One region of the Gordonia sp. 34D genome, then DNA from elsewhere that is predicted to be linked to it. Evidence: riboswitches for the same ligand, from Rfam matches in the RefSeq annotation. Region 1 holds a riboswitch; each other region holds the start of a gene.
The links. Region 1 has a riboswitch for cobalamin ahead of metE (5-methyltetrahydropteroyltriglutamate--homocysteine S-methyltransferase). Riboswitches for the same ligand answer to the same signal wherever they lie in the genome.

Region 1 (7,299 bases):
TCGCCACATCGCTGAGCGCGCCAACGCCCCGATGGCCGCAGGCACCAAGGACCCCGTGCAGGGTGCCGACGAAGTCGTCGCCTTCGCCAAGGAATACGGCGTTCCCGTTGCCATCAAGGCGGCATTCGGCGGCGGCGGTCGCGGCATGAAGGTCGCGCACACCGTCGAAGAGATCCCCGAACTGTTCGAGTCCGCCACCCGCGAGGCTGTTGCCGCCTTCGGTCGCGGCGAGTGCTTCGTTGAGCAGTACCTCGACAAGGCCCGCCACGTTGAGGCCCAGGTCATCGCCGACCAGCACGGAAACGTGATCGTTGCCGGTACCCGCGACTGCTCGCTGCAGCGTCGTTTCCAGAAGCTCGTCGAGGAGGCCCCGGCGCCGTTCTTGACCGACGACCAGCGCGCCCGCATCCACAACTCGGCCAAGGCCATCTGCAAGGAAGCAGGCTACTACGGTGCAGGCACCGTGGAATACCTCGTCCAGGGCGACACCGTCTCGTTCCTCGAGGTCAACACGCGCCTCCAGGTGGAGCACCCTGTCACCGAGGAAACCGCAGGCATCGACCTGGTTCGCCAGCAGTTCGCCATCGCCGAAGGTAAGGCGCTGACCCTCACCGAGGATCCCGCACCGCGCGGCCACTCCTTCGAGTTCCGCATCAACGGTGAGGACGCCGGTCGCGGCTTTCTCCCCGCCCCCGGCCCCGTCAGCACCTACCGCGAGCCCTCGGGCCCCGGTGTCCGCGTTGACTCCGGCGTCCGCGAAGGCGACGTCATCGGCGGCCAGTTCGACTCGATGCTCGCCAAGCTCATCGTGACCGGCGAGGACCGCAACCAGGCCCTCGACCGCGCACGCCGTGCGCTCGCTGAGTTCGAGGTCGGCGGTCTCGCAACCGTCATCCCGTTCCACCGCCACATCGTCTCCAACCCCGCCTTCATTGGCGGCGAAGACGGTTTCGACATCTACACCAAGTGGATTGAGACCGACTGGGACAACACCATCGAGCCGTACACCGACGGCGAAGCCATCGAAGATGACTCAGCCCCACGACAGAAGGTTGTCGTCGAGGTTGGCGGTCGTCGTGTCGAGGTCTCGCTCCCGGGCGACCTCAACTTGGGCGGCGGCTCCGGTAACGGTGCAACCACCCGCAAGCCGAAGGCACGCACCCGCAAGAAGGGCGGCGCGGCCGCTGCTTCGGGCGACGCCGTGACCGCACCGATGCAGGGCACCGTCGTGAAGGTTGCCGTCGCTGAGGGCGACACCGTCGAAGAAGGCGATCTGGTCTTGGTGCTGGAAGCGATGAAGATGGAGAACCCGGTCACCGCGCACAAGGCTGGCACGATCACCGGGCTGTCGGCTGAAGCTGGCGCTGCCGTCACCCAGGGCACCGTCCTGCTGGAGATTAAGTAGTCTTATCCGCTTATGCCGTACTTTGGGCCCGCTTACTGGGCCCAAAGTACGGCATAGCTGTTTTTAGGAGTCGAATGTGGAAGCTGTCGAGATCAATGCGGGTGCTTGGTACTTGCGTGCCCTCCGGGACGACGATCGGCTCTCGGACGTTCCGGCCTTGACGCTTCTCGGTATCGACGACCCCGCAGGCTATGTTCGCGACACCGATGCGGCGTGGGCCGACGAATCCAGTCTCACCTGGGCGATTTGTGTCCCGACGACGGGCGAACTCGCGGCCCTCATTGGAGTCGACCGCGACGGCACGTTCCGTGGCCTGAGCCGCGACGGCTTCGGCGACGCGCTTTCCGCCGCCGCCGACCCTGCCGCCCGCTGCGCCACAGCGTTGCTCGACGTGACACCCGCCCCCCTGACCGTCGGCGTCCCGAACCGCACCTAGGCCGTTCCCGCATGATGCGTTGATTCCCGCACCACGTCTAACGTAGTGCGGGAATCAACGCATCATGCGAGAACAAGTGGGGGCGCGTTATGGGGAAGGCCGAACGGTTCGGCCTACAGCACCGAGTTGGCGGGGTTCCCCAAGTCGGTGCAGTCGACGCCCACAACGTCGTTGCGGTGATCGATCAAGTAGCGGACCGTCGTGAGGCCGGCACCCGCCTGCTCGATCGCCTCGCGGATCCGATCCGCACCCAAATAAACGGGCTGGGCTGGCTTCCCTGCGAACTCGGCACGGCAAATCGTGTTCGGACCCTGCGCGGCCACCGCCAACACTCGAGACACCGCGCTCGGACCAGGATCAGGACTATCGAGGGTCTGCAGGACCGCGCCGTCGAGCGCCGGATGCTGGTCCACGAAACTCAGCGCCGCCCTCACACAGGCGTCGAGACTGTCGTACCACTCGGGCAAATACAGGGTGGTTGAGATGGTGTCAGGTGCTGGCACCACGCGTGCCCCAAGCGCCACGTAGACCGAATCACATCCACCAGCGCCAAGGCTTGACACCGCAGCCATCAGTCGTTCAATGCCAGGTACGTCGCTCTCACCTGCGGGAATGCGCTCATCCCCGCGAGCAACGAGGACGATTCCAGCGACAGATCCAGCCGACGACCCTGAATTAAAATCATCGCCAAATCCCATGACGCCCAATTCTACTCGTTTGAATAGTATTGAGATCGCAACTGGTTCGCCCGAACGAGATACTCAAGGAGCCCCTGCTTCTCGACCCCGGGCGTCGACGCGACGACACCGCCACCGTGCAGTGTCCGCCCGTGAAGAGGGAATCCGGTGAGAATCCGGAGCTGACCCGCAGCGGTATGTCGGAACGACCGCCGTCACCTGCACTGGGAATGTGCTGCACTCGCAGCTCCCGGGAAGCGACGGCCACTAGAAGCGGGCTCCCTTACGGCGAGCACGCACGCCGACCAGCCCGAAGACCTGCCTGATGCATCGGAAGCACACGCTCCCGATGGTTGTCCGCCTCGCGGAAGGGCTCGAAGTCTTCGTTTCTTCTGTGCCCGTACATGGCGGCAACCCGTTAACTACTCATGCAGGAGAGAAGAAACGTCATGTCCAACGACAAGGCCCCAAGTCCACACCGCGGCACCTTCACGACGACGGTCCCCGGCGTCGCCCGAATCGGCGCAAATCGGGAACTCAAGCGCGCCGTCGAAGCCTATTGGGCGGGCCGAACCGATGCTGCCAACCTCAAGCAGGTTGCCGACAGTATTGCGCGCGACAGCTGGAATCAAATGGTACGCAATGGCTTTGACTCCGTTCCGGTAAACACATTCTCGTACTACGACCACATGCTCGACGCCGCCGTGATGCTCGGCGCCCTGCCCCCTCGGGTGGCGTCAATTACCGATCCGTTGGACCGCTACTTTGCCGCGGCCCGTGGAAACGACACCGTGGCCCCGTTGGAAATGACCAAGTGGTTCGACACGAACTACCACTATTTGGTCCCTGAGATCGGTCCGGAGACCAGCTTCGCGCTCGACGCGAGTACCGTGCTCGGCGCGGTCGCAGATGCCCAAGCTCTCGGCATCCCGGCACGACCCGTGGTCGTCGGCCCGATCACTTTCCTAGCCCTGTCGAAGACGGTCGGCGACGATGCCGAGGCGGTCTCGATCAGCCCGCTGGCGCGGATCGACGAGTTGCTCCCCCTGTACGTCGACCTGTTGGCGCAGTTGGCGGCCGCGGGCGTCGAGTGGGTCCAACTCGACGAGCCCACCCTGGTGACCGATCAGGCCGAGGGTCTCGCCGGCTTGGCAGAGCGCGTCTACCGCGCCCTGTCGGAATCGACAGATCGTCCGAAGCTGTTGGTGCAGACCTACTTCGGCGATGCTCGCGACCGGTTGGCAGCCCTGGGTCGCACGGGAATTGACGGCGTTGGCGTCGACCTCATTGCTGGCTCGGCCGATTCAATTCGCGACGCCCAGCTAACCGGCAAGCATGTCGTTGCCGGCGTCGTCGACGGTCGTAATATCTGGCGGACCGACCTGCACGCAGCGTTGGAAACCCTCCGCGAACTACGACCACACGTCGGATCACTGGCGGTTTCGACGTCGTGTTCCACGCTCCACGTGCCGTATACGCTGCGCGGCGAGTCGCAGATCGACGACGCCCTGTACGGCTGGCTCGCGTTCGCTGAGGAAAAGTTCGCCGAGGTTGGTGCGCTTTCCCGGGCCTTGTTGCACGGTGAAGCGGACCAAGAGCCGCAGTTCACGGCATCGCGCACGGCTCTGCTGTCGCGAACCACTGACCCTCGCCTGCACGTGCCGGCCGTTCGTGAGCGCCTGACCGGCCTCTCGTCGTCGGATTGGACACGCGCCGACGCCGCTGTTCGGCGGGAAGCCCAAGATGCGGCTTTGCCTCTGCCTATTCTCCCCACGACGACCATCGGCTCGTACCCGCAAACCGTCGAAATCCGCAGGGCCCGGTCGGCACTGAAGAACGGGACCATCGATGCGGCCACGTACCGCGCGCGGATGGAGCAAGAGATCGCCCAGGTGATCGCCTTGCAGGAGAAAGTTGGCCTCGACGTGCTGGTTCATGGGGAACCGGAACGCAACGACATGGTGCAGTACTTCGCCGAGCAACTCGACGGTTTCGCCGCCACCGCCAACGGCTGGGTGCAGTCGTACGGTTCCCGGTGTGTGCGGCCGCCGATCCTGTTCGGTGACGTGGCACGGCCCACCCCGATGACAGTCGGCTGGACCACTTACGCGCAGTCGTTGACGAACCGACCGGTCAAGGGCATGTTGACCGGTCCGGTGACGATCATCGCGTGGTCGTTTGTCCGCGACGATCAGCCGCTCGCCGTGACGGCAAACCAGGTAGCGCTGGCGATCCGCGACGAAACCGTCGATCTGGAGCGGGCCGGGGTCCCGATTATTCAGGTCGACGAGCCGGCACTCCGCGAACTCCTGCCGTTGCGGACCGCTGATCGAGCCGCCTACCTCGATTGGGCGGTACGTGCCTTCCGCCTGTCGACCGCGGGCGTCGAAGACACCACCGCGGTGCATACGCACCTGTGTTATTCCGAGTTCGGCGATGTCATCGGGGCAATCGCGGCGCTTGACGCCGACGTGACGTCCATCGAAGCGGCGCGCTCGCACATGGAGGTGCTCGACGACCTCAACGACGCGGGCTTCGCTGCCCAGGTGGGTCCCGGGGTATACGACATTCACTCGCCTCGCATCCCGAGTATCGACGAGATCACCACGTCGCTCCGCGAGGCACTGGGTGCCGTGTCGGCTAATCGCCTGTGGGTGAACCCCGACTGTGGGCTCAAGACGCGTCGCACCGATGAGGTCGTCGTGGCGTTGAAGCGCATGGTCGCCGCAGCGGTCGCGGCCCGAGCCGAGGTGGCCGCGCCCGTCGCCTAACGCTTTTCGGCCCGGAAAGCCCGTCAAATTTCCTCATTTCTGTCACAGACATCGCTCAGCGACACGACAGTTCCGTCACCGATCACGGCGTGTCGTGACGGATCGGTCGAATCGTGACAGAAATGAGGAAATTGGCCGGTAGGCCCGCGGGGGCGCCAAAGTCGGTTTTATCCCGCCTGTGAGATCGGCGGCATACATTACAAGGCAAGGGATGTCGCCGATCGAAGGGTGGGGCACGCTATGCGTTGGCTAATCGTTGTCGGGATCGCGGTGGTGAGCGGGCTGTCGTTGCTGTTGGTGTTTCTTGTTTCACCCTGGTGGTTGTTTCTAACCGTGCCGCTGGCGCTGCTTGCACTGACCGGCGTCTACGACCTCACCCAGCGTCGACACTCGATCCTGCGCAACTATCCGATCATTGGGCATATGCGGTTCCTGATGGAAGTGATGCGTCCGGAGATTCAGCAGTACTTCGTCGAACGCAACACCGACGGCACACCCTTCGACCGCGATACCCGCACCACGATTTATGAGCGGGCTAAGGACGTCAAAGACGTGGATCCGTTTGGTACCGAACGAGATCCGAGCGCTATCGGCTACGAGTACGTGCAGCATTCGATCGTCGCGCAGCCGGCTCCGGAGGGATCACCGCGGGCGCGGATCGGCGGACCGGCATGCAAGCAGCCGTACGACATCGCCATGTACAACGTGTCGGCGATGAGCTTCGGTGCGCTGTCGGCAAATGCGATCCTGGCGCTCAATACCGGAGCCGCGAAGGGCGGCTTCGCCCACGACACCGGGGAGGGTGGCCTGAGCCCATATCACCTGCAGCCGGGTGGGGATCTCATCTGGGAAATCGGTACCGGCTACTTTGGTGCACGCACGCTCGACGGCCACTTCGACCCCGAGATGTTTCGCAAGAAGGCGGCGACACCTCAGGTGAAATGCATTTCCATCAAGCTCTCGCAGGGCGCGAAGCCCGGTTTGGGTGGGGTGATGCCCGGCGCCAAGGTGACGGCCGAGATTGCTGAGATGCGCGGTGTGGAAGCCGGCAAGAGCGTCGTTTCACCGCCTTCGCACAATGCTTTTCACACCCCCATTGGCCTGTGCCAGTTCATCGGCCAACTTCGCGAACTATCTGACGGCAAACCCATTGGGTTCAAGCTGTGTGTCGGTTCGCGCAGTGAACTGCTCGGGATCTGCAAGGCAATTCTGGAAACGGGCATCGCGCCCGACTTCATCATCGTCGACGGCGCCGAAGGCGGAACCGGGGCGGCACCGATCGAATTCGAGGACAACGTCGGAATGCCACTGACCCAGGGTCTGATGACCGTGCACAATGCGCTGGTCGGGACCGGTCTGCGCGACCAGATCCGGATTGGGGCATCCGGTAAAATCACGAACGGCATCGACATCATTAAACGAGTCATCCAGGGTGCCGACTTCACCCTCGCCGCGCGCGCCATGATGATGGCCGTCGGGTGCATCCAGGCGCAACGCTGCCACACCAATCACTGCCCGGTAGGTGTGACGACGCAGGACCCCAAGCGTCAGCGGGCACTGAACGTGCCCGACAAATCCGAGCGCGTCTACAACTTGCAGCGCCACGTCGTCGACAACGCCAAACAATTCGTGGCTTCGATGGGCCTGCGAACGTTCGACGACCTTCACCCGTCCATGCTGATGCGGACCGTCAGCGCGAATACTTCTCGGTCCTACGCCGAAATTTACGAGTGGCTCACGCCCGGTCAATTGCTGAGCAATCCTCCGGAGTCGTGGCGCGAGGACTGGGAGTTCTCCAGCGCCGAGGCCTTTGTGCTGACCAGCGCTCACGTCCCGGACCCGTCACGTCGGCCGCCGACGCACGGCATCACCACTCACCACCTGGCGGTATAGGGCGGCTACTGCCACGCGAAGACCGGTTGCTCCAGGTCGTAGACGCGGGTATCGCGGCCGGCGAGGACCACTTCGGCGAACTGGTAGATCACTGCGGCAGTCGGCGCGTGCACCACT
Region 2 (7,299 bases), 760 kb from region 1:
ACCCGACTCGGCCACCTCGCTCGGGGTGCCCGAATGCAGGGTCCCGTCGGGGGCCAGGAGCCAGAGCGAATCCGACAGCCGCATTGCCAATTCCAATTCGTGCGACGACACCAGGACGGTGATGTCGTGATCGCGCGCCAGCGTCGTCACCAGATCGAGGAACTCCACGCGCGACGGCGCATCCAAGTGCGACGTCGGTTCGTCGAGCACCAATAGTTCGGGATCTTGGGCAAGCGCCCGAGCCGCGAGGACTCGCTGCCCCTCACCGTCGGAGAGATCATGAAACGCCCTATCGGCCAACGACTGTGCGCGCACCGCTGACAGGGCCCAGTCGGCGCGGGCGCGGTCGTGCTCCGAGAGTCGCCCGGTGACCCCGACATACGGCGTGCGACCGAGTTCGGCCACTTCGCGGGCGGTGAGGCGGCCAGGGTCGATCACCTGGGTGCCCACTGTTGCGATCCGCCGGGCAATCCGGGCTGGCCGCATTCGGGTGGTATCGGTGCCGTCGGCCAGCAGTACCGCTCCCGAAAACGGTTTCTGAAGTCCGCAAATGGTGCGCAACAGCGTCGACTTGCCTGCACCGTTCGGGCCAATCAGCGTGGTCAGCGCGCCGCGGTGCGCGACGGCGTTGAGATCGGCGGCAACCGTCGTCCGCGTGCGACGGTGTCGATAGCCGATCGTGAGGGAGTCGAGGGTCAAGCCTGCGGGCGTCACACGGCACCGCCTTGGCCGCGCCCGCGCAGCAGCACGGTGATGACGATCGGCGCGCCGATCAAGGCTGTCACCGCGTTGAGCGGGAGGGCGTTGTCTTGGCCGGGCAACTCGGCAATCACACCGCACCACACGGCCAATAGTGCTCCGACCACGACGCAGGCCGGCAGGAGGATTCGATGATTCGCCGTCCCAAACAGTCCACGCGCAATGTGCGGGATTACCAGTCCGAGGAAGCCGACGGGTCCGCAGTACGCGGTGACGACGCCGGTCAGAATGGCCGCGGACAGCAGCGTGGTGGCCCGCGTAATCCGCAGGTCGATGCCCATCGACCGGGCATACTCCTCGCCGAGGAGCAGCGCATTCAGTGAGCGGACCGAAGCCAACGACACCAAGATCCCGAACAACACGACCGGCGCGGCGATCTTGAGGTCGTCCCACGACGTCGCCGAGAACGTGCCAAGGCCCCACATCATGTACTCCTTGACGGAGTTAGGGTCGGCGTAGACGATCAGCACCGCCACCAGCGAACCGGTGACCGATCCGATCATCACGCCGATCAGCAGCAGGGTCACCGCACTGTGGACCCAAACCGAAAACAGCAAGACCAGCCCGAGAACTACGGCGGCACCGATAGCGGCGGCCGCGACGCTGCCCGCTCGACCCCATCCGGCCAGGCCGCCAGCAAAGCTCGCCGCCCCGGCCGTTCCTGCCGTCAGGGCTACCAGGGCGACGCCGAGACTGGCTCCGGAGTTGGCGCCGAGAATGTAGGGATCAGCGAGGGGGTTGCGAAATAGCGTCTGCATTTGCAGGCCAGCGACCCCGAGTGCCGCGCCAACGAGAGCCGCCGTAGTGATGCGCGGGAGTCGGACATTGCGGAGGATGAAGTCGAGACCATCGTCGGGCAGATGCCCGCCGGTCAGGACTTTCACCGTGTCGCCCGCCGGAATTGGCACCGAGCCGAACGCGGCCGCCAGGAGCACGGAAACAACACACCCCACCAGCAGCCCGCCCCACACCAGGGCGTTGCGGTCGCGGCGCGATGTCGACGCGACTGGACTCTTCGTCATGCCGTGGACTTACTGCGCTGGCAGGTGCAGGTAGAACTCGAATTTGTGGTTCGGGTACAGGTCGGGATGCAAGATGGCGGCGAGGTCGGCGAGCACCAGGTCGGGACGCAGCACGCCCTTCTCCCAGTAGTCGTTGCCGCCGCCAGCGTTCGTTGCCTTGGTGCTGTTCCAGGCCTGCTCAGCGGGTTTAGCGAAGGCCCGATAGCGCGGGTCTTGCTTGTACAAGTCGGCGAGTGAGGCGATAGTCGGGTCGCTGAGCAGCCACTTGTCGGCTAGGCGGCCCTTGGCAATGACGGCTTCCACCGACAGTTGCAGGCTCCCCTGCGCGGGGTCGTTGATCCACGGGTAGGTACCGCCAGCGTCGGCGACCAACTTGCCAAAGTAGCTATCGCCCGACGCCATCATCCACGTACCGTTCGAGATTCCGCCGAGCAGCACATTGGTTTTCGGGGCATTCGCAAGGTTCGCCGCCACGGCCCGATAGCTGTTCTTAACGTCGTTGAAGACGTTGGCGGCTTCCTTTTCGGTGCCCGTCAGAGCGGCGAAGAACTTGATCCACTCGGCACGGCCCAGCGGATTCTCTTCCAACCAGTCGGCGTCGGCGATGACTGGGATTCCCGCGCCGGTGATTTTCCCGAAGGCGGGGGAGTCGTTGCCGTCGGTCACCAGCACGTCCGGTCGTCCGGCAATCACCTTTTCGGCGTTCACCACGCCAGCATCGGCGAATTCGCGGACCTTATCCGCCTTGATTCGCTCAACGATTTCGGGAGTCGAGACGTATCCGGTGGTCGCAACGCCCGTCACGGTATCGGCGGCACCGAGTGCGGCGATCGACGGCAGGTGGGTCGTCGACCCGGAATACAGGGTCCGCACCGGGACTTGGACTTGCGGGGCGTCGGCCAGTGCACCGTCGAGCTTCGGGGCGGGCGCACCACAGCGGACCAGCACATACGATGCGGCCGGTGCACCTTGTGATGGATGCGCCACGGTTACTACCTGATACGAGTTGTGGTACTCGATCTTCAGGCCGGTGGCTTCGTCGATGGTCGACTTATCCGGAAAATAGTCCTTCGACGCGTCGAAGTCGGTGATGCAGTCGCGGGTGCTGCCCGCGTCGTTTGCCGGGGCCGTTGAGCAACCGGTCGCAACGATCGGGATAGTCACGGCGACGGCCGCGACGAGCACGCTGAGTCGAGTGGCACGCATGGATCAGAAACCTCCCTCGGGGATGCTCCGCCCCGGGTCTGCAGAAGCGACGGTGAGTGTCTGACTTGCTACTCGGAAAGAAACTTCCTCGGGTAGGTCACAGTGGCGGGACCGTGCCGGACTCACACCGGCTTCCTCACGGGATATCGCTTAGTTATCGGCGCAAATCTAGCATGCAGACATTCTCAACTCCCACTGGCGCAAGCCCCTTGACGGGCTTAACGTGGGGCGATGAGCGAGACTCGGAGCAGATGGCGTCGCGCGATCGCCATCGCCGGGGACTGGGTGCGCCGCGCACCAATCACGTACCTGTGGCTGGTGGTACTGCTGGCAACCACCGTTGTCCAGCATCGTGTTTCGCCCGAGAAGCTCGACGCGATCCTTGGCCGGAGATCGACCAATATCGCGAACCTCTTGCACGATCCGCTCCGGGCCTTCTTCGGCAGCCTTCTCTGGCTCGACGGTGCGTACTGGGTGCCGTACTTTCTTGGCTTCACGATTTTCCTGGCAACCGCTGAACGCTGGATGGGGAGTAGACGGTACCTCGCGGTCGGCCTCGCCGGACACATCCTCGCCACCCTGATCAGCCAGGGGCTGGTCGGTGCCGCCATACAAACCGGCGTCGCCAACCCGTCACTGCGCTACGCCACCGACGTCGGTGTCAGCTACTTCATGGCCGCGGTGATCGGCGTGCTGTCGTACTATCTGCCGCGTCCCTGGCGGTGGATCTACATCGCCGGCGCCGTCGTCGTGTTTTGCGGACCGCTATTGGATCTGCCGGTGAGTTTTACCGCCGTCGGGCACGCGAGCGCGCTCGCCATCGGCTTCGCGTGCTACCCGCTGGTGCGGGGCAAGCCAATGCTCAACGTCGACGCCCTGCTGAAACGGATCCGCGGCTATGCGCCCGCCTCCTTGCGGCCCAGCGCGCGCCACAAGAATTCGTAAGCCAGCGCCGACTTGAACGCGCTCTGCCGGTTGTCGGCCGCGCCGCCGTGCCCGCCTTCGATATTTTCGTAGTACTGCACCTCATGCCCCTGCTCTTCCATGCGGGCCACAAACTTCCGCGCGTGCCCGGGATGCACGCGGTCGTCGCGGGTCGACGTTGTCACCAGCATTTTCGGCATCGCGGCATCGGCACGCAGTCGCTGGTACGGCGAGTATTTGGCGATGAACTCCCACTCGTCGGGGTCGTCGGGGTCGCCATACTCTGCCATCCACGATGCGCCAGCCAGCAGAAGGTGATAGCGGCGCATATCGAGCAGCGGCACCTGGCAGACCAGGGCGCCGAAGAGCTCCGGATAGCTCGTCGCCATGACCCCCATCAGGAGGCCGCCGTTGGAGCCGCCTTGCGCCCCAAGCTGTTCGGGCGTCGTAAGGCGGCGTGCGACGAGGTCGCGGGCCACCGCAGCGAAGTCCTCGTACACCAGGTGGCGACCCGCCTTCAGCGCCTGCGTGTGCCACTCCGGGCCGTACTCGCCGCCGCCGCGAATATTCGCAATCACGTAGATGCCGCCGCGACTGAGCCAACTGCGCCCGGCAATGCCCATGTACGACGGTGTCATCGAGTTCTCGAAGCCGCCATACCCGTACAGCAGGGTGGGGCCGGACGCGACATCGTCTCGCTTGATCACGAAGTAGGGGATGGCGGTGCCGTCGTCGGACGTGGCGAAGAACTGCTGCGTGGAAACTGTCGAGGCATCGTAGAACTCGGGCGACGACTTGATGATGGAGACACCGTCGCTGGTGGAGCCGTGCAGCAGGCTCGGGGCCCGCGTAAAACTACTTGCTGAGAGCCAGATTTCGTCGCTGTGGTCGGGGTCGGCGTCGAGGACGCCAACGGTTGCCAAATCGGGGATGCCAGCAACCGTCGCCAGCTGCCACGTGCCGAGTTCACGGAACTCCAAGCGGGTGGCAACGTCGTGCAGCGTCACCATCACCAAATGCGACTGGGTGAACGCGAAGTCCTCAAGGCTCGTGTGCGCATCAGGTGCGAAGAGAACCCGGTGGGTCCGGTCTCCCGCGAGGTAGGCGGGGTAGTCGAACACCAGCAGGGTGCCTGCGGGATGCGTGATGGCCGGGCCATCCGGGCCGTCGATGGTCCACTCCGACCGCACCAGCACCAGCAGCCAGTTGTGGCGGACGACGAAGAAGGCATCAGTGGGAACCTCGATCCGGATCAGTTCGCCATCCCGGAGTTCGTAGTCGAGCGCATTAAAGAAGTCCGTCGACCGTGACACGAAATGCCGCACATAGCCCGGTGTGGTGTCGCACGTGGCGGCAACGGCCACGTCGGAGACCTCGCCAGCGAAGACCGTCGGGGCGTCGGCCACATCGGTGCCACGCGACCACCGGCGCACGGTCCGCGGATAGCCGGACGACGTCAGCGCCGACAGGCCATCGGGGGTGGAGGCGAAATCGGTTGCCACGTAGACGGTGTCGCGGTCGATCCAACCGACCGTCGACTTCGCCTCCGGCAACGTGAACCCGTCGGCCACCCAGGTACCGGCGCTCACGTCGAACTCCCGAACCACCGCAGCATCAGCACCGCCGCGCGATAGGGAAATCAGCGCGCGGTCGTAGTCCGGGCGGAGCATCGTGGCCCCAGACCACACCCAATTCTCGTTCTCATCGGACGCCAGAGCATCGACGTCGATCAGCACATCCCATTCCGGATCGGCGGCGCGGTACTGCTCGAGGGTGGTGCGGCGCCACAGGCCCTTCGGGTGCGCCGCATCGCGCCAAAAGTTGTAGAGAAACTCGCCGCGCCGACGCACATAGGCGATCCGATCGTCGGTATCGAGGACCTCGAGGGCTCCGGACTCGAGTTCGGCAAACCGGTCTGAGTCGGTCAAATCGGCGATCGTCGGCGCGTTGTGGTCGCGAACCCAAGCGAGGGCGTCGTCGCCGGTCACCTCCTCGAGCCAGAGGTACGGGTCGGCCAGCACGTCGTCGTTGGTCACCGAATCAACGGTACCGGGACCGGGCCACGGAAGCGGTTAGGCGTGGATGGGTGCCTTCGTTTCCAGTGTCGGCGCTTCGTCATCCACGCCGGGGATCGCGGTGCCAGCAATCGGCACCCCCGCGGTTTCGGTGAGGAACCGGAGTGCGACGAGGCCAACCAGGCATGCGCCCATCATGTACAGCGCCGGAAACAGCGTCCACCCGGTCCCGTCGACCACGGCATCGTTCACCAGCGGTGCGGTACCGCCAAACGCGGCCGTCGATACGTTGTAGGAAATCGCGAATCCCGCATACCGGACGTGGGTCGGGAACATCGCGGGGAACGTCGCCGAGATGGTTGCCAGTTGCGGGATGTACAGGATGCCTAGGACGACAAACCCGACGATTGCCCAACCGAAACTCTGACCCATCAGCCAATACATCGGCACCGCCAGAACCAGCAGTCCGATCAACGACCACCGCCACATCGGCTTGCGGCCCGTTCGGTCCGACCACGCACCGAACACGGGGATCAGCACCATCATCAGCACCTGGCCGATCAACATCACGACCGAAGCCGAATCCTCGCTGAGTCCGAGGGACCCCTTCAGATACTGCGGTTGGTACGCCAGCAGTGTGTAGTTACAGACATTGAGTGCAACCACCATCCCGAACATGATCAGGATGGGCTTCCAGTACGTGCCGATTGTCTCGCGGAGTTGACCCACGATGCCCCCGGTGTCGGGCTTGTCGGCCTCAGTGAAAATTGGCGGATCGTCCAATTGCGACCGCAGGTAGAGGCCCGCGATGCCCAGTGGCAGGGCCAGCAAGAAGGGGAGACGCCAACCCCACTCGCTCATCTGCGATTCCGACAGCGCCAAACTCATGAACAACACGATCGCCGTGCCGGAAGCAAAGCCGGCCATCGTGCCAAATTCCAGGAAACTGCCGAGCTTGCCGCGTTTGCGGGGCGGTGCATACTCGGCCATGAAAGTGGCCGCACCACCGTATTCGCCACCCGTCGAGAAGCCCTGTACGACGCGCAAGGCGATGAGCAGGATGGGAGCCCAAATACCGATCGAGGCATGAGTTGGCAGTACGCCTATCAATGCGGTGGCCAACGAAATCAGCAGGATGGTGATCGCGAGGACGTGTTTGCGACCAAGGCGGTCGCCGAGCGGGCCCCACACAAATCCGCCGAGCGGACGCAGCGCGAACGACACGGCAAAGCCGAGCATGGTTCCGATCGTGCCGAGGCTGCCCGGGAAGAAGGCCTGCGTGAGATAGGTCGTCGTGGCGGCGTAGACGCCGTAGTCGTACCACTCGGTGGCATTGCCGATGGCCGAGGCGGCGATGGCTTTTCTAATAACCG
Region 3 (7,299 bases), 1.6 Mb from region 1:
AAGGATCGGCATCCCCGGGCCGATAGCGTCGCCGATCAGCGGCCCCAAGTTCGTGAACACACCTTGCAGGAGTCCGGTGTACTCACCGAGTGGGCTCAACAGGACACCGAGCCCAGCAGAGATCGGGCTTTCGGGTTCTGCGGCAAAGGCTGGCGCGGTGTTGGCCAGCGGAGTGAGTGCGATTGCGCCTGCGCCAATGAGCGCGACGCCCGTCGTCACGCATTTGCGTGTGGGTGTGGTTGTGACTCGCAACGAACGGTCCCTTCGTGAGGTTTGCCCCGTCGTCAGCCAGGTGGATGGCTGTCGCCGACAGGTTATCGACCAAACGATCACCCAGTGTGATGCGTCACGTTTATTGCCAGTGGTGATGTTTGTCACTCCTTATTGCGGTCATTTCGGTCATGCGATTCGCACGAACCCGGTATATCACCCGCGCGCGATACGCCAAGGCTGAACCTCCCGGCCGCTTTCGCAGTTAACGACCGAGCAAGCCGCCATTAAGTGCGCTCACCCAACCACTCGGAAATGGGCGTACCTCCCGCGAGGTGCTGATCTACGACCGCCGCGACGCGGTCGGCCGTGAGCCCCGAATACCAGGCGTTATCCGGATACACGACGACCACCGGAGCCTGCGCGCACGGGAAAAGGCAACCCGTCACAGTGACGAGAACGTCGTCGTCGCCCAGGCCGCGCGCCTCGAGTTCGGCGTCGAGAACACGCGCTGACTCGCCCGACCCCTGCGCCGAACAGCGCGGCCCCCGGCACACCAGGACGTGCCGACCGAACCCAGGCACCTTCTCCCACGCAGGCGAAACCAGCGGCGCGACAGTCGTTTTCGCAGGCTCACCACCGTCGTCGAGCGCCGACTCCAGCACGTCAGCGTAGGCGTCACCGTCACAGAGCGACCGCCCGATACGAACGTCGGGCACATGCTGGGACTCGGTTCGCGTCCGGAGCCAATGCCCAATCACCCGGCGGAACCAGGCATCCATCTTGCGGTCGACGACCGTCTGCCCGGACACCACCAGCACCCGTCGCGCACAGGCGGCAGCGGCGCGATCGAGTTCCTCGGTGATCGTCGACGCGGTGCCGCCAAGAACCGCGACGCGAAACTCCACACCCGGCCGACGCTCGCGCAGCACGCGTAGCCCCGACTGAACCTCGGCGGCCGGATCGTTGCCGCGATCGGTGGGTGCGGTGACGATCACCCAATCAACGCCAGTCATACGCCCGCCCTTCGCGCATGCTGTTCGGCGGCACCGCACACCACCACCAGCGGAGCGCCCGTGCGCGGATGCTCAATCACCTCGGCATCAATCCCGTAAACCTGCGCTAACAGTGTGGGAGTGAGGACCTCCGTCGGTGTGCCGATCGCCTGCACCACCCCCTGATCGAGGACCACCAGTCGGTCGCAGAACATCGCTGCCAGATGCAAGTCGTGGATCGCTGCGACCACCGTCAGTTCTAATTCTCGTACCGCACTGAGCAACTGGACGCCCGCAGAAACATCGAGATGATTGGTGGGTTCGTCGAGCACCAACACTTCGGGACGCTGAGCAAGCGCACGCGCCACCTGAACTTTCTGCCGCTCACCGCCCGAAAGGGTGTGCCACGCCCGCCGACGCAGTGGTCGAAGGCCCAGGGCATCGAGGGCCCGCTCCACATCCTGCGACGCCTCCCCCAGCGGACGCCCCCAACCCGCACCGTGCGGGATGGTGCCAAGTTCGACGATCTGCTCCACCGACAAATCCAGCACCGTCGCCGAATGCTGTTCCACCTCGGCGACGGTCCGGGCAAACTCGCGGCGTCGAATAGTCTGCACGTCGCGGCCACCCAGAAAGACGCGGCCAGTGTCGGGCTTCTGCCACCGCATCAGCAACGACAGCAGCGTGGACTTACCCGAACCATTGGGCCCGATGATCCCGGTGAACTCCCCGGCGCGCGCACTGCACGTCACGTCGCTCAAGATCGGGTTGCCGTCCCGGATCACGCTGGCGCTGTACACGTCGAAGTTCATTCGGTGCCCTTCTGTCGTAGCAGCCAGATAAAGGCGGGCACCCCGATCGCCGAGGTGACGAGGCCGAGCGGCAGTTCGCGGGCGGGCAGCAGACTGCGTGCCACGATGTCCGACCACACCACGATCAACGCCCCCATCACGATCGCGAGCGGCAGCACCCGCGCGTGCAACGGGCCGACGAGGAAACGCACAGCGTGTGGAATCACCAGGCCGACAAAGCCGATGATCCCGGACATCGCCACCAGCACTGCGGTGCATAGCGACACCAGCGCATACAGAATCCATCGCGTCCGAGAAATGTCCGTACCGAGACCGGCGGCAGCCCGCTCACCGAAGGCGAAGGTGTCGAGCGGCCGGGCATGAAACAGCACCACAACCACCGTCACACCCGTCACCGCCGCACTCAGCGCGAGCGTGTTCCACCGAACCCCCGCGACCGACCCCAGCGACCAAAACATCACCCGCTCGGCCGTCCCGTGCGGACCAAAATAGATCAGCCCCGAACTGAGGGCGGCCGCCAACTGTCCCACAGCCACGCCCGCCAGGATCAGTCGGCCGGGCAGTAGGGCCCCGCCGCGGGTCACCGCGATCGCGAACACCAACAGCAGCGCCGCCATGGCCCCGATAAACGCCGCAACAGAAACAACCGGCCCGCCGGACATGATCCCCAAGCCAAGACCGGTGCTAAGCACCACCGATGCACCCAAGGCCGCGCCGCCCGACATCCCGAGAATGTACGGATCAGCCAACTGATTGCCCGTCAACGACTGCAACACTGCACCGCACACCGCCAAACCCGCACCCACCACCGCTGCCCCAACCACCCGCGGCAGTCGTAGGTCGACGACGATGTGCTCGTCGAGCACGTTGACCCCCGAGCCGCTTCCGAGGCGACCGAGGATGGCGTCGAACACCGTCCTCAGCGATAGATCTGCCGACCCGATCACCACGCCAAAAGCCATGCTGACCAGGAGCGCAGCCAACAGTCCCCCGGTCCAGAGCATAAAGCTCGGGGCCGGATGGACTCGTTCGCGCAACATCGCTTACCCCGCGAGCGCGCCCGACAGTCGGACCGCCCCGTCGATCAGACGAGCACCCGGTGTGCTTTCGGAGAACGGAACCACCACGTACGAGGCCCTCTTTACCGCGGAAAGATCCCGCAGCGCGGGGTCGGATTCGAGGTAGGCGCGTTTGGCAGCGGCCGGGTCCCAGCTGGCGTCGATAAGAACAATGACGTCGGGATCCGCCTTCAGCACGGCCTCCCAACTGGTGTCGGCCCAGTTGCCCGAAAGCTGACCGAACACATTGGTCGCGCCGACCGCATCCATCACCAGCTGTGGTCCGCCGCCCCGCCCGCCTACGGATGGGCTGTCGGTTTTGGCGTCCCACCACATGATCGTTTTTCCTGCCCCGGCATGCTTCGCCTTAAGCTCAGCGAGGGTGGCGCGCATCGCGTCGTTGACTTTGTCGGCTTGCTCAGTTCGGCCGAAGAGCGTGCCGTAATCGCTGGTCTCGCCGGCGACAGCCGCCCACGACGGCGCCGGCCGCGCGGACTTGTCGGCACACCCAAACGGCGAGACGTAGGCCGCAATTCCCAGGTCGGCCAACGACTGTTCGCTACCGAGCGCCTTATCGGTGAAGGCCGACGCGTACGACGCCGCCACCAGATCGGGCCGCTTCTCCAGCAGCGCCTCACGTTCGGGGTACTTGTCCGAGAGCACGTCGATCCGACCGTAGGCATCCGCCCATTTCGGCGAGATGGCGTCGTCAAGATAGGCCGTCGCAACAAGCTGTTGCGCTGCGCCGATGGCGAGCGCGGATTCCGTCGCGCCCTGATTGACGGTGATGGCCGACGTTGCAGGCTTGGCCAGCGTTACCGTCCGACCACAGTTCGCCAGCCGGATGGCCGCACCTGCATCGGTGGAACTCTCCGCTGTGGTGCAGGCACTCAGCGCCAGCACCACCGACAGACCAACAGCGGCGCTCGGGCCGAACTTCCAAAGGGTACGCAAAGCGACCCCCTTTCCAATACTCGTGGAACTACGGGGTACGCCGCGGCCGGTCTCCTGGCTTAGCAGGGCTCCCGACGTCGTACCTTCCCGGATGCGCAAACACCCAGTGGCCGGAGATTTTCACTCCAAACGACTGTCGGACCTGCTCACAGTGGCGAGTCCGCGCCGGATTTTCACCGGACTTCCCGAACACCGTGACGTATGCGATGAGTGTATCGGCAGCCGATTTGAGTAGGATTCCGGATCTGCGAGCACTTGACCCGATACGGTCAGAGCACGATCGGCCGAGGACCGCGGGCCGAGACAACGGGGGAGTTTCATGGGCCGCACCACCACCACGCGCACCGCGCTATCCGCCGTTCTCGCCTCCACCTTTCTTGCGGCCGGTATCGGTTTGGGTTCGGCAGAGGTATCGGCACGACCATCGCCCCAACCGCTGGGTTGCGTTCCGTTCATCAGCACCTTCCAGCTGGTTCCCCCGCTGCCCGGGTTGTTTACGCCGCTACCCAGCATCAAGGGCCCGTCTGAGTTCGACGGTCTTCCGCCCGCACCGCGGCAGGAGAAGCTGCCAGCGAAGGTCGAATTCCGCGACAACACGCAGGGTTTCAACTCGAGGACCGAAGCCGTCCTGCACAACGGTCACCTGTATGCGCGGGCCCGGCATTCGTCGAAGCCGTGGCGCAAGGTCGCCACCCCCGGTTGCCTTGACGGCGAAATAGTCGCAATTTCAGTCAACAACAACATGCTGGTGGCCCTGGACAAGAACGGTTTCATCTACTCCCTCGATAACCTCCTGTCCGGACCGATGCTGTGGAATTGGACGCGCATGTTCGGCGGCCCAATCTGGTTGTGGCCAGGCATGCAGGTGCCCAACAAAGCCGCGAAGCAACCCGTCGCCAACAAGTGGTCGATCAGTCACCGGATCTCGACGAGCTTCAAAGACCCCAAGGGCGTCACCCATCCCACCACTGCCGGACTGGTTGAGTTGGTGAGCTTGGCCGACGACGGTTCGCGGATCATCTATCAGGACCCGTGGCTGCCCGCCGACTTCAGCTACGAGATCGGCGGTCCCGAGCAGGGCCGATTCCAGGCGAATGCGATCTCCACATCCGGGTCGGTGACGCTGGTGCAAAACAAGTACGGCGACATGTTTACCCGTCTCTACGACCTCGACACCGCAGGTGCCAACCACATTCCGGGCCGCTATTCTTGGCAGCCGCAACCCAAGAAGCCTTCTGCGCCAAACCAATTGGCTGAACGATTCAACCCCGGCTATGCGGCGATCGACCTGCCCGGCGAGGATTGGAAGCCTCAACCGAAGATCCCGGGGACGGTTACCTCCCGGATCACTATCCACGATTCTGGCGCTACCGCCGAAGACCGCGAACTTCGAGTGGAGGGTATGAGCGGCGGCACCACCGGCTACTGGCACAAGCCAATCACGGCGTCGACGTGGGCGTTTACCCCGACGGGCCAGCCACTGCGGGGGCAGGTGTTGCACGGCGACCCGAGCACCAACCAGACGGCCCTGACCCTCGCCCCGAAGAACAAGGTGAACTTCCGTGGCAAGCTGCCCGACGGCTGGACCATGACCACCGAAAACTTCGAGTGGGCCCAAACGAAGCATCCCGTCACCCTGACGTTGCCGACCGGCCGCACGTTCAACGTCGAGCTGTACACCACCGACGGCCTGCGCCTTCTCCCCCGCGGTCCCGGCCTCGACAACAATCCCCGCACCCTGGAGGGTGCCATCGACTTCCGCAGCGCCGCGCCCTGGCGGCCCGAGAATGCGGAACTCAATCGCCTAATCCGCAAACAGTTCAACGGTGCCCACGTCTACGAAACGAACATCCAGGCAACTAAGAACTCCCTGGCCTTCGACCGCCCCGGAGTGGTGCTTGTAAGGAAGTAGCGGACCGGCCCCGAGGCCGAAGCGGGCGAACTCGTGACCTCCATCCCAATCAGCACTATCGTCAGAGCATGGCTACCGACTCCACCGGCAACAATCCCGACATCAAGCCCCGTAGCCGCGATGTGACCGACGGTCTGGAGCGAACTGCCGCGCGCGGCATGCTCCGGGCGGTCGGCATGGGCGACGACGACTGGGGGAAACCACAGATCGGGGTCGGCTCGTCGTGGAACGAGATCACACCCTGCAACCTCTCGCTCGACCGCCTCGCTAAGGCCGTTAAAGAGGGAGTCCACGAGGGCGGCGGGTTTCCGATGGAGTTCGGAACCATCTCCGTTTCCGACGGCATCTCCATGGGCCACGAGGGAATGCACTTCTCGCTGGTGTCACGCGAGGTGATTGCCGACAGCGTCGAAACTGTGATGAGCGCTGAACGCCTCGACGGGTCCGTTCTGTTGGCTGGCTGCGACAAGTCGCTGCCCGGAATGCTCATGGCCGCGGCGCGACTCGATCTCGCGTCGGTCTTTCTCTATGCCGGTTCAACCCTGCCCGGATACGCGAAACTCTCGGACGGATCCGAGCATCAAGTCACCATTATCGATGCCTTCGAAGCCGTCGGTGCCTGTGCGCGCGGACTCATGAAACGCGAAGACGTCGACACTATCGAACGCGCCATTTGCCCCGGCGAAGGCGCGTGCGGCGGCATGTACACCGCCAACACCATGGCCAGCGCCGCCGAAGCACTCGGCATGTCTCTGCCCGGAAGCGCCGCACCGCCGGCCCCCGACCGGCGCCGCGATGGCTTTGCCCGCGAATCGGGGAAGGCGGTCGTCGAAATGCTGCGCCGCGGAATCACCGCGCGCGACATCATGACGAAGGAAGCATTCGAGAACGCGATCGCCGTGGTGATGGCATTCGGCGGGTCCACCAACGCCGTGCTGCATCTGCTGGCGATCGCCTACGAAGCCCATGTTGAACTCTCGCTCGACGACTTCAAACGCGTCGGCGCCCGGGTTCCACATCTGGCTGACGTCAAGCCCTTCGGCCAGCACGTCATGACCGACGTCGACCGCATCGGCGGCGTCCCTGTGATTATGAAAGCACTGTTCGACGCTGGTCTCCTCCACGGCGACTGCCTCACCGTGACGGGCAAGACCGTCGCTGAGAATCTCGCCGACATCGCCCCACCCGACCCCGACGGCCTCGTTCTGCACGCGATGAAGAACCCCATCCACCCAACCGGCGGCATCACCATTTTGAACGGAACACTGGCCCCGGGCGGCGCGGTCGTGAAGTCAGCGGGCTTCGATTCCGACGTCTTTGAGGGCGTCGCCAGAGTCTTCGACCGGGAACGCGCAGCC
Region 4 (7,299 bases), 1.8 Mb from region 1:
GCTGACGCCCGAGGCGTCCGCGGCGCTCGCCGACGTGGACCATGTGATCGGCTATGGCCCGTACGTTGACCGTGTTCCCCAGCGAGTCGGCCTCACTCGGCATGCGTCGGGCAACACCGTCGAAGTGGACCGTGCCCGGCACGCGCTGGATCTCGCCAAAGCTGGGGAGAAGGTTGCAGTAGTGTCGGGCGGCGACGCTGGCATCTTCGGGATGGCGGCGGCCGTGTTCGAGGCCGCTGAGGATCCCGCGTATGCGGGGATTGCGGTCCGGGTGCTGCCCGCAGTGAGTGCGGTGCAGGCGGTAGCTGCGAAGGCGGGTGCCCCGATCGGAGCGGACTTCGCGGTGATGTCGCTGTCGGATCGGCTGAAGCCGTGGGCGGTTGTTGAACGACGACTGCGCGCCATTGCCGAAGCGGATCTGGTGTTGGCAATCTACAACCCGGCGTCGCGGTCGCGGACTGAGCAAATCGCGACGGCGCGGGAGGTGCTGCTGGAACATCGGGCCGCCGACACCGTGGTGATCGTCGGACGGGACGTAGGCCGGGCCGAAGAATCACTCACGGTGACGACCCTGGCCGAGCTGGATCCGACGACCATTGACATGAAATGCCTGCTCATCGTGGGTGCAAGTTCCACGCGAATCAGTGCTGCCGGGGTGTGGACGCCTCGCTACGTGAAGGCTTTGGAGCTGGCGCAATGACCGTCCACTTTGTGGGCGCCGGACCCGGTGCCGCCGACCTGCTGACCGTCCGCGCGACGAGACTGCTCGCCGCCGCCGACGTGGTGCTTTATCCGGGGACCTACCTTGATCCCGACGTGCTGAGCCACGCAAGCCCAGACGCTGAGCTTGTCGATACTCAGGGTCTCGACCTCGACCAGATCACCTCCCGAATCGTCGAGGCGCATGCGGCCGGGAACGAGGTGGTGCGCCTGGCCTCGGGCGACCTGTCCATCTACTCGGCGCTCGCCGAACAAACTCGACGGCTCGACGCGGCAGGCGTCGCGTGGGACGTAACGCCGGGCGTTCCCGCCTACGCGGCCGCAGCGGCTGTCGTGGGGCGGGAGCTGACGGTCCCGCTCATCAGCCAGTCAGTGGTGTTGACGCGGACGCAGGCTCGATCGACCGCGATGCAGGCGACGGAAAATCTGGCAGCGTTCGCGGCGACGCGGGCAACACTGGTGTTGCACCTGGCAATCACCAAAACCCGGGCCCTGATGGACGACTTGATCGGCGACTACGGCGCCGACTGCCCGGTGATCGTCGTGTACCGAGCCAGCCAACCCGAGCAGCAGATCCTTAGGGGAACCGTGGCGACCATCGCCGACATCGTCGACGCGGCCAGGCTCAAACGGGCAGCCGTAATCCTGGTCGGTTGGGCGCTGGACCCGACGGCCGGAGGGGAGTCGTTCCTGTACGACCCTGCGCGGGAGCGCGGAACTAAGCTCCGCGCGTAAACGTCCACTGGGTCACCGTGCGCATCGGCGTCCAGCCGGTGAAGCTGCCGATCGGGGCGGCGACCTCCACCGCAAGGCGGGTCAACTCGCCGTCGTGCGCGGCGTGCAATTCGCCGAGGAGTCGTTCGGTTTCGATCGTCACGCCGTGCACCACCAGGCGACCACCAGCGGGCAGTGCGGCCAAGCAATGGTCGACGACGCCGGGGGCGGTCGCGCCGCCGCCGATGAAGATCGCTGACGGTTCGGGTAGGCCGTCGAGGGCTTCTGGTGCCTTCCCGACCACGACCCGCAAACCAGGCACCCCGAGGTTGCTGGCATTGCGGGCGATCCGTTCTGCCCGGTCGGGGTGCGCTTCGACTGCGGTGGTCGTGCAGGTGGGATGCGCGCGCATCCACTCGATCCCAACCGAGCCTGCGCCAGCGCCCACGTCCCACAGGTGCTCGCCGGGGACAGGAGCGAGCCGCGCCAACGCCGAGGCGCGCAAGTCGCGTTTGGTGAGCTGCCCGTCGTTCTCGAAAACGCTGTCGGGCAGTCCGGCAACCCACGATCCGTGGGGCGGCCCGATCAGCTCGAGGCCGATCACATTGAGCCTCGACGACGGTCCGGTCCAGGTGGCGACGGTCCCGTCGCGTCGGCTGAAATCGGCCGATCCGAGGTCGCCCAGCACGTGCATAACGCTGGCGCCGTAGCCGAGGTTTCGCAGCAGGTCCGCCACTGCCGCGGGAGTGTTCTCGTCCGACGACAGCACCACCACCCGTCGACCCGCAGACAACTCTCGGACCACTAGCGAAACATCGCGACCCACCAGCGAGACGACCACACACGACTCGGCTGACCACCCCAACTCAGCCCGGGCCAACGCGACTGACGACACTGCCGGGATCACCCGCACACGGTCGGCACCGAGCACGTCGATCAATGTAGAACCGATCCCCGAGACCAGCGGATCACCCGACGCGAGCGCCACCACGGAGCCGCCTGCGACCTCGCCAAGAAAAGCCCCGAGCTGCTCGCGCAAAGGCGACGGCCAAACGTGCCGCCGCTGGTCGGGACGGTCGGGGAGCATCGACAAGTGTCGTGCGCCACCGATAACCACGCTGGCGTCGAGTACTAGTTTTTGCTGTTCAGCGGGCATCGCCGCCCAACCTTCGGCGCCGACGCCAACAACGGTGATCGGCGGCGGGGTCGCGGGGCTCGTTGTCTGGGACACGAACGCTGACGCTATCGTAGGCACTAGGCACGAGGTGCCTTGGAGGCTTCGGCATCGGAAACGGTGGCAACTGCCGACAAGGAGAATCTGGGAAGCCGGTGAGATTCCGGCACAGGCCCGCTGCGGTAAATCGGGCCCCTCCATGCGAGGGGATCCGACAAGTCCGAAGACCGGCCTCGCGCCCGACCCTATTGTGTGGCGGCGTTCTGAACGCCGACCACGTGTGCATGAGCGGGAGCCTCAAATGCCGGTGCAGTACCCCTTTTCTGCTGTCCTCGGATGCGAGACGGCCACCCCCGAGAACGCCGACGTCGGTCGCCGCATTGGCGATATGGGACTGGCGTTGATCCTCACGACAATCGCCCCGGAAATCGGGGGCGTCCTGATTCGTGGGGAGAAAGGGACCGCAAAGTCGACCGCAGTCCGCGCGCTCGCCGCCGTGCTGCCGCCGATCGACGTGTACGCGGCGGACCGCTTCTCCATCGACCCGGCCGACCCCGCAGCCACCTCACCCGACGCCCCGTTCGCTGATACGACGACTCTCACCCGGCCGGTTCGCCTCGTCGAACTGCCGGTCGGTGCCACCGAAGACCGCGTCCTCGGGTCCCTGCACCTGGAACGGGCACTGTCGGAAGGCAAGGTCGAGTACGAACCGGGACTCCTGGCCCGCGCGCACCGCGGCATCCTCTACGTCGACGAAGTGAACCTGCTGCACGACCACCTCGTCGACCTCCTCCTCGACACCTCCGCCATGGGACGCGCGACGGTGGAACGCGACGGCGTCTCGATTGAGCATGCGGCGCGATTTGTGCTGATCGGCACCATGAACCCCGAGGAAGGGGAACTGCGCCCCCAACTCCTCGACCGGTTCGGCCTCACCGTGGAGGTCGCGGCCCCGCGTGAGCCGACTCTGCGCGCCGAAGTGGTGCGGCGCCGGATGTCGTTCGACGCCGACCCCGCAGCCTTCAATGCCAACTACGCCGCCAGCGAGGCTGCGCTCACCGACGAGATCGCAGCGGCCCGAGAACGCGTTGGTGCGGTACGACTCGGCGATCCTGCGCTATTGAAGATCGCCGAAGTGTGCGCGGCGTTCGAGGTCGACGGGCTGCGCGCCGACATCGTGACTGCTCGCGCGGCCGTCGCACATGCTGCATGGTTTGGCCGCGACACCGTCACCAAGGCCGATATCCGCCAGGCAGCTCTGCTCGCGCTGCCGCACCGGCGACGCCGCAACCCCTTCGACGCTCCCGGCATCGACGAGGAACTTCTCGATCAGATCCTGGGCGATGATGAACTGCCTCCGGAACCGCCGGAACCCGAGCATCGTCCGGACGGTCCCGACAATCTCGACGAGTCGACGCAGACCGACGGGGCAGACAACGACCGGGCAGGCAAGGACGGGGCAGAAAAGGACGGAACTGACAGCGGTGAATCCACACCCGCGCCAGATCCCGCTTCCGACGACCAGCAGCCGTCACCGGGCTCGGTCGGTCCCGAGACCGTCGCTGCGGCGACGGACCCCTATCGACCAAAGCACCTGACTGTTCGCGGTATCGGTGCCGGCACAGCCGGACGCCGCAGTCGCGCAATCGCCACCACCGGCCGTCGTATCGGAGCCACCGTCGGCGCGACCGGATCCCTGCACCTGGTGGAAACCATCAAAGCCGCAGCGGGCAAACAGGCGGTACGCCGAGCGACCGACGATCGACGAGAGCGGATCGACCTGCGCGGTGAAGATCTGCGGATCGCCGTCCGAGAGGGGCGCGAAGCCAACCTGGTGCTCTTCTGCGTCGACGCCTCCGGTTCGATGGCCGCACGCAAACGCATGACGCAGGTCAAGACCGCCGTCCTGTCACTGCTGCTGGACGCCTATCGTCGCCGCGACAAAGTTGGCCTGATTTCGTTCCGCGGGAACGCCGCTGATCTCGCCCTACCGCCCACGCACAGCGTCGACGTCGCCGCAGCGCGACTGGACAACCTCCCGGCCGGCGGACGTACGCCGCTGGCTGAAGGACTCCTCGAAGCGGCGCGTGTGGTGACGCGCGAACGGTTGCGCGACCCGCGCCTGCGGCCGCTGTTGGTGATTGTGACCGATGGTCGTGCCACGAGTGGTGCCGATGCCGTCGCGCGGTCGCTGCACGCCGCCGACTACGTCGCGAGCCTCGGCGTCACGACCGTCGTCGTTGATGGCGAAAGCGGTCCGCTGCGCTTGGGCCTCGCCCGTCAACTCGCCGCACGACTGGGTGCCGAACATCTGCCGGTCGCCGAAGTGAGCGCCGAAGCGCTGACGGCCTCGGTTCGCCGGCACACCCACCACTTGAATGGAGCCGCCTGATGCCGCAAGGAGTACCAACGACGGTCCCCAACGACGGTCTCACCACTCGCCAGCGTCGAAACCGACCGCTGCTGATGGTCCACACCGGAGACGGCAAGGGAAAATCCACCGCAGCCTTCGGGCTGGGCCTGCGCGCCTGGAACCAGGGCATGAACATCGGGGTCTTCCAATTCGTGAAGTCCGCCAAGTGGCGCATCGGTGAACAGACCGTCCTGGAACGCCTCGGCCAACTGCACGAGGAGACCGGCGAAGGCGGGCCCGTGCAGTGGAACAAGATGGGCTCGGGATGGTCGTGGAGCCGCAAGCAAGGCGACACCGAAGACCACGCGGCCGCCGCCGTCGAAGGCTGGGAGGAGGTGAAGCGTCGGCTCGCCGACGAGACCCACGACCTGCTGATCCTCGACGAATTCACCTACCCGATGAAGTGGGGATGGGTCGACGTCGACGAGGTAGTGCAGGTCCTTGCCAACCGGCCGGGCCACCAACACGTCATCATCACCGGCCGCAATGCGGCCGCCGCGCTCGTCGACGCTGCCGACTTGGTTACCGAGATGACCAAGGTCAAGCACCCTATGGACGCCGGGCAGAAGGGGCAGCGGGGCATCGAATGGTGAGCCGATGAAGCTACCGCGACTGGTGATCGCGGCACCGTCGACCGGGCAGGGTAAGACCACAGTCGCCATGGGCTTGATGGCGGCGCTCCGTTTGGCCGGACAAGAGGTCAGCGGACATAAGGTGGGACCCGACTACATCGACGCTGGCTATCACTGCCTCGCGACGGGACGCCCGGGACGAAACCTCGATCCGCACCTGGTCGGGGAAGATCGCATCGTGCCGCTACTGCTGCACGGTGCGGCGGGCGCAGATATTGCGATCGTCGAAGGCGTTATGGGCCTCTACGACGGTCGGCTCGGCACCGGCGGATTTGCTTCGACGGCACATGTCGCGACGTTGACATCCTCGCCGGTGGTGCTGGTGATCGACGTGGCGCGACAGTCGCGGACTGTCGCCGCCGTCGCAGCGGGCATGGCGGCCTTCGACCCGACCATCAACATCGTCGGAGTGATCCTCAACCGGACCGGATCGGTCCGCAACGACGCCGAGATTGTCGCGGCCATGGAAACCGCGGGACTACCGGTTTTTGGATTGCTGCCGCGCGACGAGCAACTCGCCACGCCGTCCCGGCACCTCGGCCTGGTGACAGCAAGCGAACGGGACGACTCGGACGAGTTCGTGGACCTGCTGGGGCGCGTCATCGCCGCGCACCTCGACATTCCGGCGCTCCTCCACGCTGCCCGCACCGCACCAGACCTGGAAGCACAGGCGTGGAATCCGGGGACCGAGGTTGTCGCGGAGGGGACTGAGCGTCCCGTTGTCGCAGTGGCTGGCGGTCGTGCCTTCACCTTCCGCTACGCCGAAACCGACGAACTCCTTCGGGCGACCGGATGCGATGTGGTGGGTTTCGACCCGCTCGTCGACACCGCGCTGCCCGCCGGAACCTGCGGACTCTACCTCGGCGGCGGGTTCCCGGAGGTCTACGCCAGCGAGTTGGCCGCCAACCGTGAACTCCTCGCAGACCTGCGGGGTGCGGTCGAATCGGGAATGCCGACCGTCGCCGAATGCGCGGGGTTGCTGTACCTGGCGAACACGCTCGACGGCGCACCGATGGCCGGTGCCGTGCATGCCTCGGCGGAGATGTCGGGTCGGCTGACGCTGCGATACCCGGTGGCCACGGCCACCGCAGACTCCCTGTTGACACGCACCGGCGAGCAGGTGACCGGGCACGAATTTCACCGCACTCAAACCAGTCCGGCGAACGGGCCGGTCGCGGCATGGAGTATCGACGACGCGCCGACGGGCTTCGCGACCGACACCCTGCATGCGTCGTACCTGCACGTGCATTGGGCAGGGCACCCGCAGCTGGCGCAGCGGTTTGCCGACGCGGTGCATCAGCGCGCCGTGAATCAGCTCCGGCCGAGGATGCAGTCGGCGCAGTAACCGCCGCCGGGGATTCGGTAGTACAAGCAGCAGGAGCGCCGCACATAGCTCGGCGTTGTTCCTTCGCTCAGCGTCCCCTTCCCGACGAAAGGACCGTTGAGGAGGTGCCGTCCGACGGCGGTCGCAGCGTCAGCGAGTTCGGGGCGGACCAGATTAATCATGGCGATCGCGCCGAAGGCCGCCGAGGCGATGTTGCCGTCTAACACGGTCGAAGAAAGTGCGTAGTGCGCGGCAATCGCCTCGGCGAGGGGTCTCATCACCGTCGTCAACGCCGCCGAAATGTCGGGCACACCAACAGGTC

Region 2: another riboswitch for cobalamin. It lies ahead of AC1L34_RS12120 (ABC transporter substrate-binding protein); the one in region 1 lies ahead of metE (5-methyltetrahydropteroyltriglutamate--homocysteine S-methyltransferase).
Region 3: another riboswitch for cobalamin. It lies ahead of AC1L34_RS15900 (ABC transporter substrate-binding protein); the one in region 1 lies ahead of metE (5-methyltetrahydropteroyltriglutamate--homocysteine S-methyltransferase).
Region 4: another riboswitch for cobalamin. It lies ahead of AC1L34_RS00390 (VWA domain-containing protein); the one in region 1 lies ahead of metE (5-methyltetrahydropteroyltriglutamate--homocysteine S-methyltransferase).

The regions. Positions count from the first base shown of each region.
Region 1 is NZ_CM155293.1:1,838,453-1,845,751, forward strand. It holds gene AC1L34_RS08515 (acetyl/propionyl/methylcrotonyl-CoA carboxylase subunit alpha) at 1-1,405, shown strand, start outside; gene AC1L34_RS08520 (hypothetical protein) at 1,482-1,841, shown strand; gene AC1L34_RS08525 (glycosyltransferase family protein) at 1,955-2,539, opposite strand; cobalamin riboswitch at 2,643-2,858, shown strand; gene metE (5-methyltetrahydropteroyltriglutamate--homocysteine S-methyltransferase) at 2,968-5,289, shown strand; gene AC1L34_RS08535 (FMN-binding glutamate synthase family protein) at 5,530-7,182, shown strand; gene AC1L34_RS08540 (NUDIX hydrolase) at 7,188-7,299, opposite strand, start outside.
Region 2 is NZ_CM155293.1:2,603,428-2,610,726, reverse strand. It holds gene AC1L34_RS12130 (ABC transporter ATP-binding protein) at 1-714, opposite strand, end outside; gene AC1L34_RS12125 (FecCD family ABC transporter permease) at 711-1,781, opposite strand; gene AC1L34_RS12120 (ABC transporter substrate-binding protein) at 1,791-2,987, opposite strand; cobalamin riboswitch at 3,022-3,164, opposite strand; gene AC1L34_RS12115 (rhomboid-like protein) at 3,219-3,932, shown strand; gene AC1L34_RS12110 (prolyl oligopeptidase family serine peptidase) at 3,884-5,947, opposite strand; gene AC1L34_RS12105 (MFS transporter) at 5,984-7,299, opposite strand, start outside.
Region 3 is NZ_CM155293.1:3,427,861-3,435,159, reverse strand. It holds gene AC1L34_RS15920 (hypothetical protein) at 1-219, opposite strand, end outside; gene AC1L34_RS15915 ((2Fe-2S) ferredoxin domain-containing protein) at 498-1,226, opposite strand; gene AC1L34_RS15910 (ABC transporter ATP-binding protein) at 1,223-2,017, opposite strand; gene AC1L34_RS15905 (FecCD family ABC transporter permease) at 2,014-3,057, opposite strand; gene AC1L34_RS15900 (ABC transporter substrate-binding protein) at 3,061-4,029, opposite strand; cobalamin riboswitch at 4,057-4,241, opposite strand; gene AC1L34_RS15895 (hypothetical protein) at 4,349-5,941, shown strand; gene ilvD (dihydroxy-acid dehydratase) at 6,010-7,299, shown strand, end outside.
Region 4 is NZ_CM155293.1:79,777-87,075, forward strand. It holds gene cobJ (precorrin-3B C(17)-methyltransferase) at 1-700, shown strand, start outside; gene cobM (precorrin-4 C(11)-methyltransferase) at 697-1,455, shown strand; gene cbiE (precorrin-6y C5,15-methyltransferase (decarboxylating) subunit CbiE) at 1,439-2,665, opposite strand; cobalamin riboswitch at 2,712-2,858, shown strand; gene AC1L34_RS00390 (VWA domain-containing protein) at 2,910-5,000, shown strand; gene cobO (cob(I)yrinic acid a,c-diamide adenosyltransferase) at 5,000-5,614, shown strand; gene AC1L34_RS00400 (cobyrinic acid a,c-diamide synthase CobB) at 5,619-6,998, shown strand; gene AC1L34_RS00405 ((2Fe-2S)-binding protein) at 6,965-7,299, opposite strand, start outside.